Regions from separate parts of the Nocardioides sp. Z38_18 genome, predicted to be linked through region 2. Evidence: predicted binding sites of a transcription regulator. Region 2 holds the regulator's gene; the other holds the start of a gene.
The links. The regulator HrcA, encoded in region 2, represses chaperone genes, less so after heat shock. The targets are predictions, from matches to a motif close to TTGGCACTCGNNNNNNNCGAGTGCCAA.

Region 1: the regulator HrcA is predicted to act here: its motif matches at 4,420-4,446, upstream of groL (chaperonin GroEL).

Annotation. Positions count from the first base shown of each region.
Region 1 covers NZ_JBZAJE010000002.1:722,948-729,849, forward strand. Annotated here, with positions in the region: gene AC4BGC_RS14650 (DUF222 domain-containing protein) at 1-181, shown strand, start outside; gene AC4BGC_RS14655 (HNH endonuclease signature motif containing protein) at 64-606, shown strand; gene AC4BGC_RS14660 (MFS transporter) at 683-1,954, shown strand; gene AC4BGC_RS14665 (SRPBCC family protein) at 1,986-2,495, opposite strand; gene groL (chaperonin GroEL) at 2,618-4,249, opposite strand; gene AC4BGC_RS14675 (ATP-grasp domain-containing protein) at 4,702-5,628, opposite strand; gene AC4BGC_RS14680 (PPOX class F420-dependent oxidoreductase) at 5,633-6,097, opposite strand; gene AC4BGC_RS14685 (MoaD/ThiS family protein) at 6,201-6,476, opposite strand; gene thrC (threonine synthase) at 6,522-6,902, opposite strand, start outside.
Region 2 covers NZ_JBZAJE010000001.1:1,263,129-1,270,030, forward strand. Annotated here, with positions in the region: gene AC4BGC_RS05995 (PadR family transcriptional regulator) at 1-218, shown strand, start outside; gene AC4BGC_RS06000 (DUF1707 SHOCT-like domain-containing protein) at 218-619, shown strand; gene AC4BGC_RS06005 (short-chain fatty acid transporter) at 673-2,106, shown strand; gene AC4BGC_RS06010 (MBL fold metallo-hydrolase) at 2,123-2,971, opposite strand; gene hrcA (heat-inducible transcriptional repressor HrcA) at 3,080-4,102, shown strand; gene dnaJ (molecular chaperone DnaJ) at 4,210-5,382, shown strand; gene AC4BGC_RS06025 (16S rRNA (uracil(1498)-N(3))-methyltransferase) at 5,402-6,133, shown strand; gene AC4BGC_RS06030 (Gmad2 immunoglobulin-like domain-containing protein) at 6,140-6,902, opposite strand, start outside.

The DNA.
Region 1 (6,902 bases), on a different contig from region 2:
CGACAGCGTCGCTGCCCGGCTGCACACCTACCTGGAGGCATTCCCTCACCTCGCCAGGTCGGCGTGGGCGAGGGGGACCGGGTCCCGGCCGACGTACGCCGCGGTCAGGCGTTCTGCGCGCTGCTGGAGGCGGTCGACCCGAAGCGGCTGCCGGTCCACGGTGGCGACGCCACCACGGTGATCGTCACGATCCCGCTGGCGGACCTGCGCCGTGACCTCGGCGTCGGCGAGCTCGGACCCACCGACCGGCTCACCGCCGGGGAGGTCCGGCGCCTGGCCTGCACCGGCAAGATCGTCCCCGCCGTGCTCGGCACGAACTCCGAGGTGCTCGACCTCGGCCGGTCCTCGCGGCTGTTCAAGCCCGCACAGCGCAAGGCGATGATCATCCGCGACCGTGAGTGCCGCGCCGAAGGGTGCACCATCCCCGCCGCCTGGTGCGAGGCACACCACTGGGGCAGACCCTGGGCCAGAGGCGGCCTCACCGATCTCAAGGACGGGGTCCTGCTGTGTTCCTGGCACCACCACCGCGCCCACGACGACGGCTACGACGCCAGCCGGCTACCCAACGGCGACATCCGATTCGGCAGGCGAACACGAGGGTCGTAAACTGGCGGCTGCACAGGGGTACAGCGCGTCAGTGGTGGGGTGGCGAGCACGTCGTTGAGCGCACCCGGAGAAACCGATGTCCACCCCTGTCACCCCTGTCCCCACTGCCGTCCGTCCTGCCACGTCGACGCGCACCTCCTTCCCCACGCTGCTGCGCCAGGTGGAGCCGTACTACGTGGTGCTCGACGCCGCGGTCCGGCTGCCGACGGCGATGCTGCCGCTCGGGATCCTGCTCTACGTGGCGGACCGCAGCGGGTCCTTCGCGACAGGTGGGCTCGCAGTCGCTGCGCTCAGTGTGGGCGGGGGCCTGGGCGGCGCCTTCGTCGGCGTCTTCGCCGACCGGTTCGGCCAGCGGGTCGTCGGCGTGCTGGCCACGGTGGTGCAGGTCCTCGCGCTGGGCGCCTTCCTGCTGCTCGCCCCCCGGGACGTGCTGCCGGTGACGATGGGGCTGGCCGCGCTGATCGGGATGTCCAACCCGCAGGCGGGCGCGATGGCCCGCAGCCGGTGGGCCGCACTGGGCCGCTCGCGCGCCGACCGTCGCTCGTTCACCTCCACGGCGATGGCCTGGGAGGGCGCCCTCGACGAGTGCGGGTTCGTGGTCGGACCGGTCCTGGTGAGCACCGTCGCCGGCCTCGCCTCACCCACACTCGGGCTGGTGCTGGCCCTGGCGCTGGCCGTGGTGACCCAGACCGGATTCGCGCTGCACCACACCGCGCTGCCCGGCCACGGTGCCGGCCGCTCCACCGGTCACCGCGAGCGTGGGGCACTTCCCCTCGCCCACGTCGGCAGCCTCCTGGTCGCGATGGCCGGCGTCGGACTGGTCTTCGGCGCGACCCAGACCGGCGTCGCGGCGCGGATGGCGGCTGCGGGCACCGACGAGCTCACCGGCCCCGTGTACGCCGCCATGGGGGTCGGCGCCGGGATCGCGGGACTGCTCACCACCCGGCTGCCCCAGGTGTTCCGGCTCGAGGCCAGGATCGCCTGCGCCGGCGCCCTGGTCGCTCTCGGCGGCCTGGCGAGCTCGGTCTCGGAGCATCCTGCCCTGCTCGCCGCTTCCTGCCTGCTGCTCGGCGTCGCCCTGGCACCGGCCCTGGTCAGCTCCTACGCCCTCGCCGAGCGCTCGGCTCCCGAAGGGTGGGGCACCACGATGATGACCATGCTCGGGACCGCGAACATCATGGGGATCGCAGCCGGTGCTGCGATCGCGGGCATGCTCGTGGACTCGGTCTCCCCCGGTGCGGCGCTACTCGTCGACGCGGTCGCCGGTGTGCTGGTGCTCGCTGCCGGCTGCGCGGCGCTGCTCACCCACCCCGCTGGCCGCGCGGAGCGGCAGCACCCGGCCCGCTAGGCGACCCCGCTCACCCGCGAGCTCCAACCGCTCAGCCGACGGGGTCGCCCTCGAGGTCCGCCTTCATCGCGGCCAGCGTGCGCGCGATGTTGCCCCGCTGGAACTGCGAGAAGAGCCGGCCACCGGTCGCGGCCTTGTCGAAGATCGCCGCGGCCCAGTCCGGCCACCGGTCGCGCAGGTCGGTCCAGGTCTCGGTGACGCGGGTGCCGTCGGCGACCGGCTCGAAGGTGTACTCCCACGACGCGATGCGCCCGGCGAGCAGCGGCTTGCGCGGCCCGATCTTGCGCACGTCGAAGGCGAACCGTTGCCCGGGCTCCGCGGCGATCACCACGCACTCGGTGCTCCACCGCGCACGACCACGCTTGTTCGACCCGTCGAAGACCTCACCGACGCGCAGCGTGCGACCGGCGCTCGTGGTGGTCGCGCCGGTGTTCTCCGGGCTCCACCGGGCCATCTGGGTGGGGTCGGCCACCTGGTCGTAGATCGTGTGCGCGTCGATCTCGATGACGATGCTGTCGCTGACCTGCATCTCGCGGCCCATGGATCTCCTCGGTGGTGGGTGTGCCCTGCCTGTGTACCCCGGACATACCCGAAAGGGCCCCCGCCGAAGCGAGGGCCCTTCCGGGTGATGCCTGTGAAGCGGTGGTTCCTGAGCGGGTGGGCTCAGAAGTCCATGCCGCCCATGCCGCCGGTCGGGTCGCCGCCACCCATGGCGGGCGCCTTCTCCGGCTTGTCGGCGATGACCGCCTCGGTGGTGAGGAACAGCGCGGCAATCGAGGCTGCGTTGAGCAGCGCCGAACGCGTCACCTTGGCGGGGTCGGGGATGCCGGCAGCGAGCATGTCGCCGTACTCCCCGGTCGCAGCGTTCAGGCCGTGGCCGACCGGAAGACCGGCGACCTTCTCCGCCACGACGCCACCCTCGAGACCGGCGTTGATCGCGATCTGCTTGAGCGGAGCCGCGAGCGCGACCTTGACGATGTTGGCACCGGTGGCCTCGTCGCCCACGAGCTCGAGCTTCTCGAACGCGTTGACGCCAGCCTGCACCAGGGCCACGCCGCCACCGGCGACGATGCCCTCTTCGACGGCAGCCTTCGCGTTGCGAACGGCGTCCTCGATGCGGTGCTTGCGCTCCTTGAGCTCGACCTCGGTGGCCGCGCCGACCTTGATGACCGCAACGCCGCCGGCCAGCTTGGCCAGGCGCTCCTGCAGCTTCTCGCGGTCGTAGTCGGAGTCGCTCTTCTCGATCTCGGCGCGGATCTGGTTCACGCGGCCAGCGAGCTGGTCGGTGTCCCCGGCGCCGTCGACGATGGTGGTCTCGTCCTTGGTGACGACGACCTTGCGGGCCTGGCCGAGCAGCTCGATGCCGGTCGACTCCAGCTTGAGGCCGACGTCCTCGGACACGACCTGCGCGCCGGTCAGGATCGCGATGTCCTGCATCATCGCCTTGCGGCGGTCACCGAAGCCCGGAGCCTTGACGGCGACGGACTTGAAGGTGCCCCGGATCTTGTTGACGACCAGGGTGGACAGGGCCTCGCCCTCGATGTCCTCGGCGATGATCAGCAGCGGCTTGCCGCTCTGCATGACCTTCTCGAGGAGCGGCAGCAGGTCCTTGACCGTGGAGATCTTCTGGTTCGCGATCAGGATGTAGGGGTCGTCGAGGACGGCCTCCATGCGCTCCGGGTCGGTCATGAAGTACTGGGAGATGTAGCCCTTGTCGAAGCGCATCCCCTCGGTCAGCTCGAGGTCGAGCCCGAAGGTGTTCGACTCCTCGACGGTGATGACGCCTTCCTTGCCGACCTTGTCCATCGCCTCGGCGATGGCCTCGCCGACGGTGGTGTCCGCGGCGGAGATCGAGGCGGTCGCCGCGATCTGCTCCTTGGTCTCGACGTCCTTGGCCATTCCGAGCAGCTGCGCGGAGACGGCCTCGACGGCCTTCTCGATGCCGCGCTTGAGCTCCATCGGGTTGGCGCCGGCGGCGACGTTGCGCAGCCCTTCGCGCACCATGGCCTGGGCCAGGACGGTGGCGGTCGTCGTACCGTCACCGGCGACGTCGTCGGTCTTCTTGGCGACCTCCTTGACGAGCTCGGCGCCGATCTTCTCGTAGGGGTCCTCGAGCTCGATCTCCTTGGCGATGCTCACACCGTCGTTGGTGATGGTGGGCGCACCCCACTTCTTCTCGAGTACGACGTTGCGCCCCTTGGGACCGAGCGTGACCTTGACCGCGTCGGCGAGAGTGTTCATCCCTCGCTCGAGCCCGCGGCGGGCCTCCTCGTTGAATGCAATCAGCTTCGGCATGGCTAGGTGATTCCTCACGCTAAAAAGTGTGGTGGCCGCTTCGTCGCCCGCGACGGACGATCCGGGCTGACCCGGCGGACCCTTCCCGCCAGCGCCTTCGAACCTCGACTCAGACGGCCATGGATCGATGCTGCGTTGTCACTCTCATAGGGAGAGTGCCAGCTTCATTTTTAGCACTCGCCCTATCCGAGTGCAAACACCGGGGGGCCTGTTCCCGGCGCGTGCCCGACGTGGGGCTCAGCGAGGCCGCCCTCCTCGTCACCGTCGTTCTGGTGGATGACGGTGTCGACGTTCTTGGTCCGGATGATGCTCGTCCGAGCGGCCACTAGGCGGTCCTCCCTATGCGCCGACAGCCGGTACGTCGGCAACCGGTACGTCGGCAACCGGGGCACACAGACTGTTCGCGTCACCAGTTCGTTGTGACGCTCAACCTTTCCGGTGCCCCGTTCCCGTCAGGGAGATCGCAAACGATCACGCACCAGGTCTGCGAACGCGCTCGCGTTCTGCGGCAGGACCTCGAGGTAGAGGCCGGGTTCGGTCAGCTCGAGCTCGCTGACGGCGAGGGTGCCGTCGACCAGGCGCATCAGGTCGACGCGGGCGTAGTCGAGCCGCTCCTCGAGCAGTGCCTGCGCCGCGGTGACCGCGCGGTTGGCCACCTCGGCGGCCTCATCGGTCAGCGGTACGGCGACCGTCGACCCGCCGTACCGCTCGTGTACCCGGAGCTCACCGCTCGCCGGCACCTTGCGGGCCGAGGAGACGACGCGGCCGTCGAGCACGAACACGGACGTCTCGCCCTCGGTGCGCACCGACTCGACCAGGGGCTGCACCACCCAGGGTCCGTCGCTGAGGCCGGACTCGTCGAGGTCGGCCGGGCCGCCGTCGACGCCGTCGAAGACGACCAGGCCCCGCCCTCCGGCCCCCACCGTCGGCTTGACCACCACGTTCGGGACGCCCGGGTCGCCGGGGGCCTCGCGATCCATGGAGAGCTCCGCGATCGCGGCCGGCAGCTCCTCCTCGTGCTCCACGACGAGGGTCGGGACCACGGGGACGCCGGCTGCTGCGAGCTCGACCAGGTAGCTCTTGTCGGTGTTCCAGGCGAACACCGCGGCGGAGTTGAGCATCCACGGCACCGTGCCCGCCCAGCGGAGGAACTCCTCGCGGCGCTGGTCGTAGTCCCAGGTCGAGCGCACGGCGACCAGACCCTGGGACCAGTCGGCCCCGGGGTCGTCCCAGACCACCCAGCGCCCCTCGATCCCCCGCTCGGCCAGCGCCGGCAGCAGGTGGTCGGTCCCCGCCCACTCCTCGCCGGCGGGGAACCAGGAGCAGGTGGCGAGCAGTACGACGGGACGCGGCGGCGCGGCGCCGTCCTCGACGGTCATCGGCTCAGTCGGCCAGCTCGGGCGGGAAGCCGCCCGTGGCGATCGGACCCCAGGAGTCGATGGTGACCCGGATCAGGGACTTGCCCTGCTCGCGCATCGCCTCGCGGTACTCGTCCCAGTCGGGGTGCTCCCCGGAGATGCTGCGGAAGTAGTCGACGAGCGGCTCCACGGAGTCCGGCAGGTCGATCACCTCGGCGGTGCCGTCGAGCTGGACGTAGGGCCCGTTCCAGTCGTCGCTGTGGATCAGCAGGGTGACCTCGGGGGTGCGGCGCAGGTTGGCGACCTTGGCGCGCTGCGGGTACGTCGAGATCACCACCCGGCCCTCCTGGTCGACGCCGCAGGTGACCGGCGAGACCTGCGGCCGGCCGTTCCTGCGGGTGGTCACCAGGGTGGCGTTGTGGCGGGGCCGGACGAACTCGAGCAGCTCGTCTCGGCCCACCCGGTCGGCGGTGGCGAGTTTGCGTGGCATCACCACAGTCTGCCCGATCGGGGTGCCGGCGAACCGGCCGATCACCGCGCCGATCACCGCGCCGATCTCCGCGCCGATCTCCGCGCCGATCTTCGCGCCGGCCTCAGCCGCCGGCGACCGCCGGGATGATGCTGATCTTGGTGCCGTCGGGAGTGCTGCTGTCGAGGCCGTCGAGGAAGCGCACGTCGTCGTTGCCGACGTAGACGTTGACGAAGCGACGGATCTTGCCGGCGTCGTCGAGGACGCGCGCCTTGATCCCGCTGTGGTTGGCCTCGAGGTCGTCGAGCACCTCGGCCAGGGTGTCGCCCTGAGCCGCGACCTCGGAGGCGCCGCCGGTGTAGGTGCGCAAGATGGTGGGGATCCGGACCTGGACGCTCATCTGTCTCTCCTGCTGTGGTGTGGGAATGCCTGCTGCGGCTGGGACTCAGACCAGGCCGCTGGCGCTGAACGCGGCGTACGACGGCTCGATCGTGGCCGCCGGGCCCACCGCGTCGCTGACCGCGTCCAGGGTCTTGAGCCCGTGCCCGGTGTTGATCACCACGGTCTCCAGGGTGGTGTCGAGCTGGCCGGTGTCGACGAGCTTCTTCAGCACGCCCACGGTGGTGCCGCCGGCGGTCTCGGTGAAGATCCCCTCCGTGCGGGCGAGGAGCACGATGCCCGCGCGCACCTCGTCGTCGGTGACGTCCTCCACGGCGCCGCCGGTCTCACGGCAGACGTCGAGGACGTAGATGCCGTCGGCCGGGTTGCCGATCGCCAGGCTCTTGGCGATGGTGTCCGGCTTGACCGGGCGGATCGCGTCGATGCC
Region 2 (6,902 bases):
CGCCGTTCGTGACCGAGGCCGACGACGAGGAGGCCGTGAACTTCAAGCAGGTGATCGGCCAGACCGTCGGCGCCATCGTGCAGGTGGCGACCACCGGCACGCCGGACCAGCGCGAGAAGGCGATCGAGATCCTCGGCGACACCCGCAGGCGGCTCTACGGCCTGCTCGCCGAGGGCCCTGACGGAACCGAGCCGGACGACGCCTTCGAGGAGGAGTGATGGACACGCTGCGGATCGGCGACGCGGAACGTGCGGAGGCCGTCGGACTCCTGGGCGACCAGTACTCCGAGGGCCGGCTGACCAAGGACGAGTTCGACGAACGCAGCGATGCCGTGTGGTCGGCGCGAACGCGGGGCGACCTCGTCCCGCTCTTCGCCGACCTGCCGGTGCGCTCGTCCTCGATGGCGCCAGCGGGAACGGCGGGCGCCGTCACCTCGGCCACCCGGGCATGGCGACGCCCGCCGTTCCCACTGGCGCCGGTGCTGTTCGTGCTGATCGCCCTGACCGTGCTCACCCACCTCCCGATCGTGCTGGTCGGGCTGCTGATCTGGTTCGTGCTCTCGCGCCGGTTCGGCATCGCGACCCCGTCGTGGAGCAGGTGCCGAACGAGCAGGCACTAGCCGCGGAGCGATCCCGGGCCTAGGTTGATCCCATCCTTTCGGGAAGGGACGCCATGGCGACCACCTCATCGACCGCAGAGGTCCAGGAACGCGGACTGGCGCGGTTCGCACAGCGACTCGCCGGGTGGACCGAGAAGTGGTTCCCCGACGCCTACGTCTTCGCCCTCGGCGGCGTCGTGGTGGTGACCCTCGCCGCGCTCGTCAACGGCTCCAGCCCCAAGGTGGTGGCGGAGTCCTTCGGCGGCGGCTTCTGGGGCCTGGCCGAGTTCACCCTGCAGATGGCGATGGTCGTGCTCAGCGGCTACGTCGTCGCGACCTCCCCGCCGGCGGCGAAGGCGATCGTGCGGATCGCGCGGGTGCCGTCCACGCCGCGGGGAGCGGTCGCCTTCGTCTCGCTGATCTCGTGCACGGTCTCCATGCTCAACTGGGGGCTGAGCCTGGTCTTCTGTGGGCTCCTCGCCCGGGCCATCGCTCGGCGAGACGACCTCACGGTGGACTACCGGGCGATAGGCGCGGCGGCGTACATGGGACTCGGTGCGGTCTGGGCGCTGGGGCTCTCCTCCTCCGCGGCGCAGCTCCAGGCCACCGCGTCATCGCTGCCTCCCGACCTGCTCAAGATCACCGGCGTGCTCGACTTCGGCGACACGATCCTCACCTGGCAGTCGCTGACCATGGCCGGCATCCTGATCGTGCTCACCGTGGTGATCGCGTGGCTCTCCGCGCCGCAGGGCGGGGCGATCAAGACCGCCGACGACCTCGGCGTCGACCTCGACGACACCGTCGACCCGCCCCCGCCGAGCACCCGCCCGGGGGAGTGGCTGGAGCGGTCGATGATCCTGCCGCTGTTCATCGGGGCCCTGGCGCTGCTGTGGCTGGTCTACCAGCTCCTGGACAACCCGTTCCTGAGCGTGATCAGCAGCCTGGACACCTACCTGCTCGTCTTCGTCGTGCTCGGGCTGGTGCTGCACGGCACCCCGCGGGGCTTCCTGGACGCGACCGCGAAGGCGGTGCCCACCACGGCGGGCGTCCTGGTGCAGTACCCCCTCTACGCCGCGATGGCCGCGGTCCTCACCGGCGCCGCGGGACGTGGCGGGCTCTCGGTCTCCGAGCACCTCGCCGAGTTGTTCACCGACCTCGGCGGCGGTGGCGGGTTCGCGATCGTGATCGCCATCTACACCGCGATCCTGGGGATCCTGGTGCCCTCCGGTGGGGGCAAGTGGCTGGTCGAGGCGCCGTACGTGATGCAGTCGGCCACCGACGTGGGGATGAACCTCGGCTGGACCGTGCAGATCTACAACGCGGCCGAGGCCCTGCCCAACCTGGTCAACCCGTTCTTCATGCTGCCGCTGCTGGCGGTCCTGGGGCTGCGCGCCCGGGACCTGATCGGGTTCACGTTCGTGCAGTTCCTCTTCCACCTGCCGGTGGTGCTCCTGCTGCTGTGGCTCCTCGGGATGACCTTCGAGTTCGTGCCCCCGAAGGTGCCCTGACGCCGCCGGCGGCCACTCAGATCAGCGGCAGTCGCTTCGCGTCGCGGGGCAGCTGCTCGTAGGCACGTCGTACGGCGTCGCCCAGCCGCTCGCTCGGGTAGGGCCAGGCCGCTGCCTCCAGTGCGTCGCGCAGCGGTACGCCGCGCCCGGCGAGGTCGCGGATGGTCTCGGCGACCACGCCGATCGCCGAGCGCTGCTCCTCCACGAACTCCTTGTCGACCGGGGCGCCGTGCCCGGGCACGACCACGGTGGCCGGCCCGATCAGCTGCAGCACGAGGTCGAGGGAGAGCGGCCACTCCAGCGGGAAGCAGTCCTCACCGTACGACGGCATGTCGGACTCCTCGACGAGGTCGCCGGCCAGCAGCACGTCCGCGTCGTCGATGCGTACGACGAGGTCCCCGGCGGTGTGCCCGCGTCCGGGGTGCACCAGCTCGACCGAGCGGTCGCCGAGGTCGATCGCCGCGACCGAGGAGAACGTCGTGTCGGCCGGGACGACCGGCGTCTCGAGCACCTCGGCGGCGCGGTCGTCGCCGGCCTCGCGCAGCTGCTCCTTGGCCCGCTCGCCGGTGGCCACGGTGGTCTGGGCGGTGGCCTCGTGGGCCGTGATCGGCACCGCGCCCCAGGCCTCTCGGAAGGCGCTGTTGCCGAAGGTGTGGTCGAAGTGGTCGTGGGTGTTCACGATCCCGACCACCGGACGCGAGGAGAGTCGCCGCAGGTCGGCGATCACCTCGCCCGCGGCCCTGCTCGAGGCGTGCGTGTCCACGACGAGGAGGCCCGCCTCGCCCTCGACGACGGTGACGTTCACGTCGTACCACTCGTAGCGCGCCACCCAGATCCGCTGGCCAATCTCCGTGAAGTCCGACACGAACGAGACCCTACGTTTGCCTAGTAGGATTGGCACTCCGGCGCGACGAGTGCTAGACCGGTCGGCACGGGTCAGGGACAGCGCCGGACAGGACACTGGAGGAGCGACATGCAGGACGACCGCAGGCTTGCCGTGCTCCGGGCGATCGTCGAGGACTACGTCTCGACCCGGGAGCCGGTCGGCAGCAAGGCGCTCGTGGAGCGGCACCAGCTCGGCGTCTCACCGGCCACCGTGCGCAACGACATGGCCACCCTCGAGGAGGAGGGGCTGATCGCCCAGCCGCACACCAGCGCGGGCCGGATCCCCACCGACAAGGGCTACCGGTTCTTCGTGGACCGGCTGACCCAGATCAAGCCGATGTCGGCGGCCGAGCGCCGCGCGATCTCGACGTTCCTCGAGGGCGCCTACGACCTCGACGACGTGATCCAGCGCTCCGTGCGGGTGCTCGCCCAGCTGACCCGGCAGATCGCTATCGTGCAGTACCCATCGCTGGCCCGGTCCACCGTGCGGCACGTCGAGCTCGTCGCGCTGACCCCGTCCCGGCTGCTGGCCGTGCTGATCCTGTCCACCGGCCGGGTCGAGCAGCGGGTCGTGGAGCTGCCCGTCGAGCTCGAGACCGACGCCCTCGCAGACCTCCGCTCCCGGGTGCTGCTCGCGTGCGTGGGCAAGTCGATCGCCGATGCCTCCAACGCCCTCGGCGCGCTCACCGACCAGACCGACCACCTCGACCGCACGCACGTGGCGGTGATCACCACCGCCCTGGTCGAGGCGATGTCCAGCGAGCGGCAGACCGAGCGGGTGGTGGTCGGTGGGACCGCGAACCTCGCCCGCTTCGGGGAGAGCTTCGACCAGTCGATCAAGCCGATGCTGGAGGCGCTCGAGGAGCACGTCGTGCTGCTCAAGCTGCTCGGCGAGGCGACCTCCTCTGACTCCCTGACCGTGAGGATCGGGCACGAGGGGCCCTTCCAGGAGCTCTCGGGGACCTCTGTGGTCGCCACGGGCTACGGTCCAGGGGAGGAGCCCGTGGGGTCGCTCGGCATCGTGGGGCCGACCCGGATGGACTACCCGGGCTCGATGGCCGCCGTACGCGCGGTCGCCCGCTACGTCTCCACCCTCCTCGACCAGGCCTGACCCGCGCCTGCCGCAGACCAGCACCACCCGCAAGTGACCCAAGATTCCGCCCAGAGATTCAGCCCAGAGATTCCGCCCAGAGATTCCGCCCAGCCGAAAGATGACACGTGAGCCAGGACCCCTACGAGATCCTCGGCGTCTCCCGGGACGCCGAGGCCGACGAGATCAAGAAGGCCTACCGGCGTCTTGCCCGTCAGCTCCACCCCGACGTCAACCCCGACCCGGAGACCCAGGAGCGGTTCAAGGAGGTGTCGGCCGCCTACGAGGTGCTCGCCGACCCCGAGAAGCGCCGGATGTACGACCTCGGTGGTGACCCCTTCGGTCGCGGCGGCGGCGGTCCCGGCCAGGGTGCCGGGTTCTCCTTCACCGACATCATGGACGCCTTCTTCGGCGGCCAGGCCGGTGGCGCGGCCGGCGGACAGGGCCGCGGCCCGCGTCCGCGGATGCGCCGCGGGCAGGACGCCCTGGTCCGCATCGAGATCGAGCTCGCCGAGGCGGCGTTCGGCGTCACCCGCGACCTCAAGGTGGACACGGCCGTGCTGTGCACGGTGTGCGAGGGCAGCGGCGCTGCGCCCGGCTCCAAGCCGGTGACCTGTGAGACCTGCCACGGCCGCGGCGAGGTCCAGCAGGTGCAGCGCTCCTTCCTCGGCGAGATCCGCACCGTGCGTCCCTGTGCCGCCTGCCGGGGCTTCGGCGAGATCATTCCCGAGCCGTGCCGCGAGTGCTCCGGGGACGGCCGGGTCCGCTCGCGCCGCTCGATCACCGTGAAGATCCCCCCGGGCGTCGACACCGGCACCCGTGTCCAGCTCGCCCAGCAGGGCGAGGTCGGCCCCGGCGGTGGTCCCGCCGGCGACCTCTACGTCGAGATCCAGGTGGTGCCGCACCCGGTGTTCACCCGCGACGGCACCGACCTGCGCTGTCGCGTGACGGTGCCGATGACCGCCGCGGCACTCGGTACGACGATCCAGCTGCCCCTGCTCGAGGCCGACGTGGCCGAGGGCGACTCCGACATGGAGCTGTGGGTGGACCTCGAGGTCCGGCCCGGGACCCAGTCCGGCACCGAGACGGTGCTGCGCGGGCGCGGCGTCCCGCACCTGCGCTCCCAGGTCCGCGGTGACGTGGTGGTCACGGTCGACGTGGAGACCCCCGGTCGTCTCGACGAACAGCAGGAGGAGCTGCTGCGCGAGCTGGCCCGGCTCCGGCACGAGGAGACGCCCGACGGGCAGCTCCACTCGCCGCACAAGTCGGTGTTCGGGCGCCTGAAGAACGCCTTCAAGTGAGCGCCGTCCGGGTCGCCCGGTGACGCTGCCGGTCTTCCTGGGACCCGTCACGGGGACGGCCTCGGGGGACTCCGTGGTCCTCGAGGGCGACGAGGCCCGGCATGCCGTCGTGGTGCGCCGGATCCGGGTGGGGGAGCAGGTCGTGCTCACCGACGGCCGCGGCACCGCCGCCACGTGCGTGGTGGAGGCGACCTCGAAGTCGTCGATGACCGCCACGGTCACCTCGGTGGCCCTGGCGCCGGCGCCGGTGCCCCACGTGACCGTGGTGCAGGCGATCCCCAAGGGCGAGCGGGCCGAGCTCGCCGTCGAGGTGCTCACCGAGGTGGGCGTCGACCGGATCGTTCCGTGGGCCGCGGCCCGCTCGGTCGGCGTGTGGCGCGGCGAGCGGGCCCAGAAGTCGCTGGCCAAGTGGCGTTCGGCCGCCCGCGAGTCCGGCAAGCAGTCGCGGCGGTCCTGGCTGCCCGAGGTCACCGAGATGGCCACGACGGCCGAGGTCGCCGCCCTCGTGGACGCCGCCGGCCTGGCCGTGGTGCTCCACGAGGCGGCGTCGGCCCCGCTCTCGGCGCTCTCCCTGGAGGGCGTGGAGTCCATCGTGGTGGTGGTCGGCCCCGAGGGCGGGATCAGCGACGAGGAGCTCGAGGTCCTCGGCGCGGCTCACGTCGTACGCCTGGGGGAGTCGGTGCTGCGGACCTCCACCGCCGGGCTCGCCGCCGTGGCAGCGCTGCTGTCCCGGACCCCGCGCTGGGGCTGAACGCCCCTACTCGACGGTGATCTCCTTGGTGTCCTGGCTGACGCCGACACCCTCTCCGTCGGACTCGTCGGTGTCGCGCACCACGAGCGTGTAGTCGCCGGGCTCGGCGGTCACCGTGAACTCGTACGGCGAGAGCGTGCAGCACTCCTTCGCGGTGGCGAAGCCGGTGCGGACGACCCGGTCGCCCTGCCTGAGCTCCCAGACCACGTTGGCCTCGAAGGCCGATGCCTGGCCGGTGACCTCGAACTCGGTGCCCACCGTCGCGCCCTGCGTCGGCGTGGCGATCGAGACCGGGGCCAGCATGGTGTCGGCACCGGTGGGCTGCAGGGGCTCGAGGGTGTCGACCCCGAAGAGGTCCCCGGGGCTCCCGTCCACCGTGATCAGCACGGGCAGCTTGGTGCCGGTCGCGTCCTGGGCGGTGCGCACGAGCGCCTCGACGAGTCGCTCGGGGTCGGCCGGCATCGCGACGGTGGCGGCTGCCGGGAAGGCGAGGTCGATGGTGATCCGGTCGCTGCCGAGGCTGGCCGTGGGCGTCACCGGAAACCGCCACGCGGTGTAGTCGGGATCCAGGGGACGCCCCGAGATCGTCTGCTCCACCGCGGCCTGCAGCTCCGAGTCGGCGCCGTCGGGGAGTGCGTGCGTCTCCTTGAACAGTCGCTGGCCCGCCGCCGTCGCGCCGAGGTAGTAGGCGGGCACCTCGACGTCGGTCGGCGCAGGATCCGCCTCGGCAGTGCCCGGCGACGCCGCCGGGGCCGAGGGGTCGCGCTGT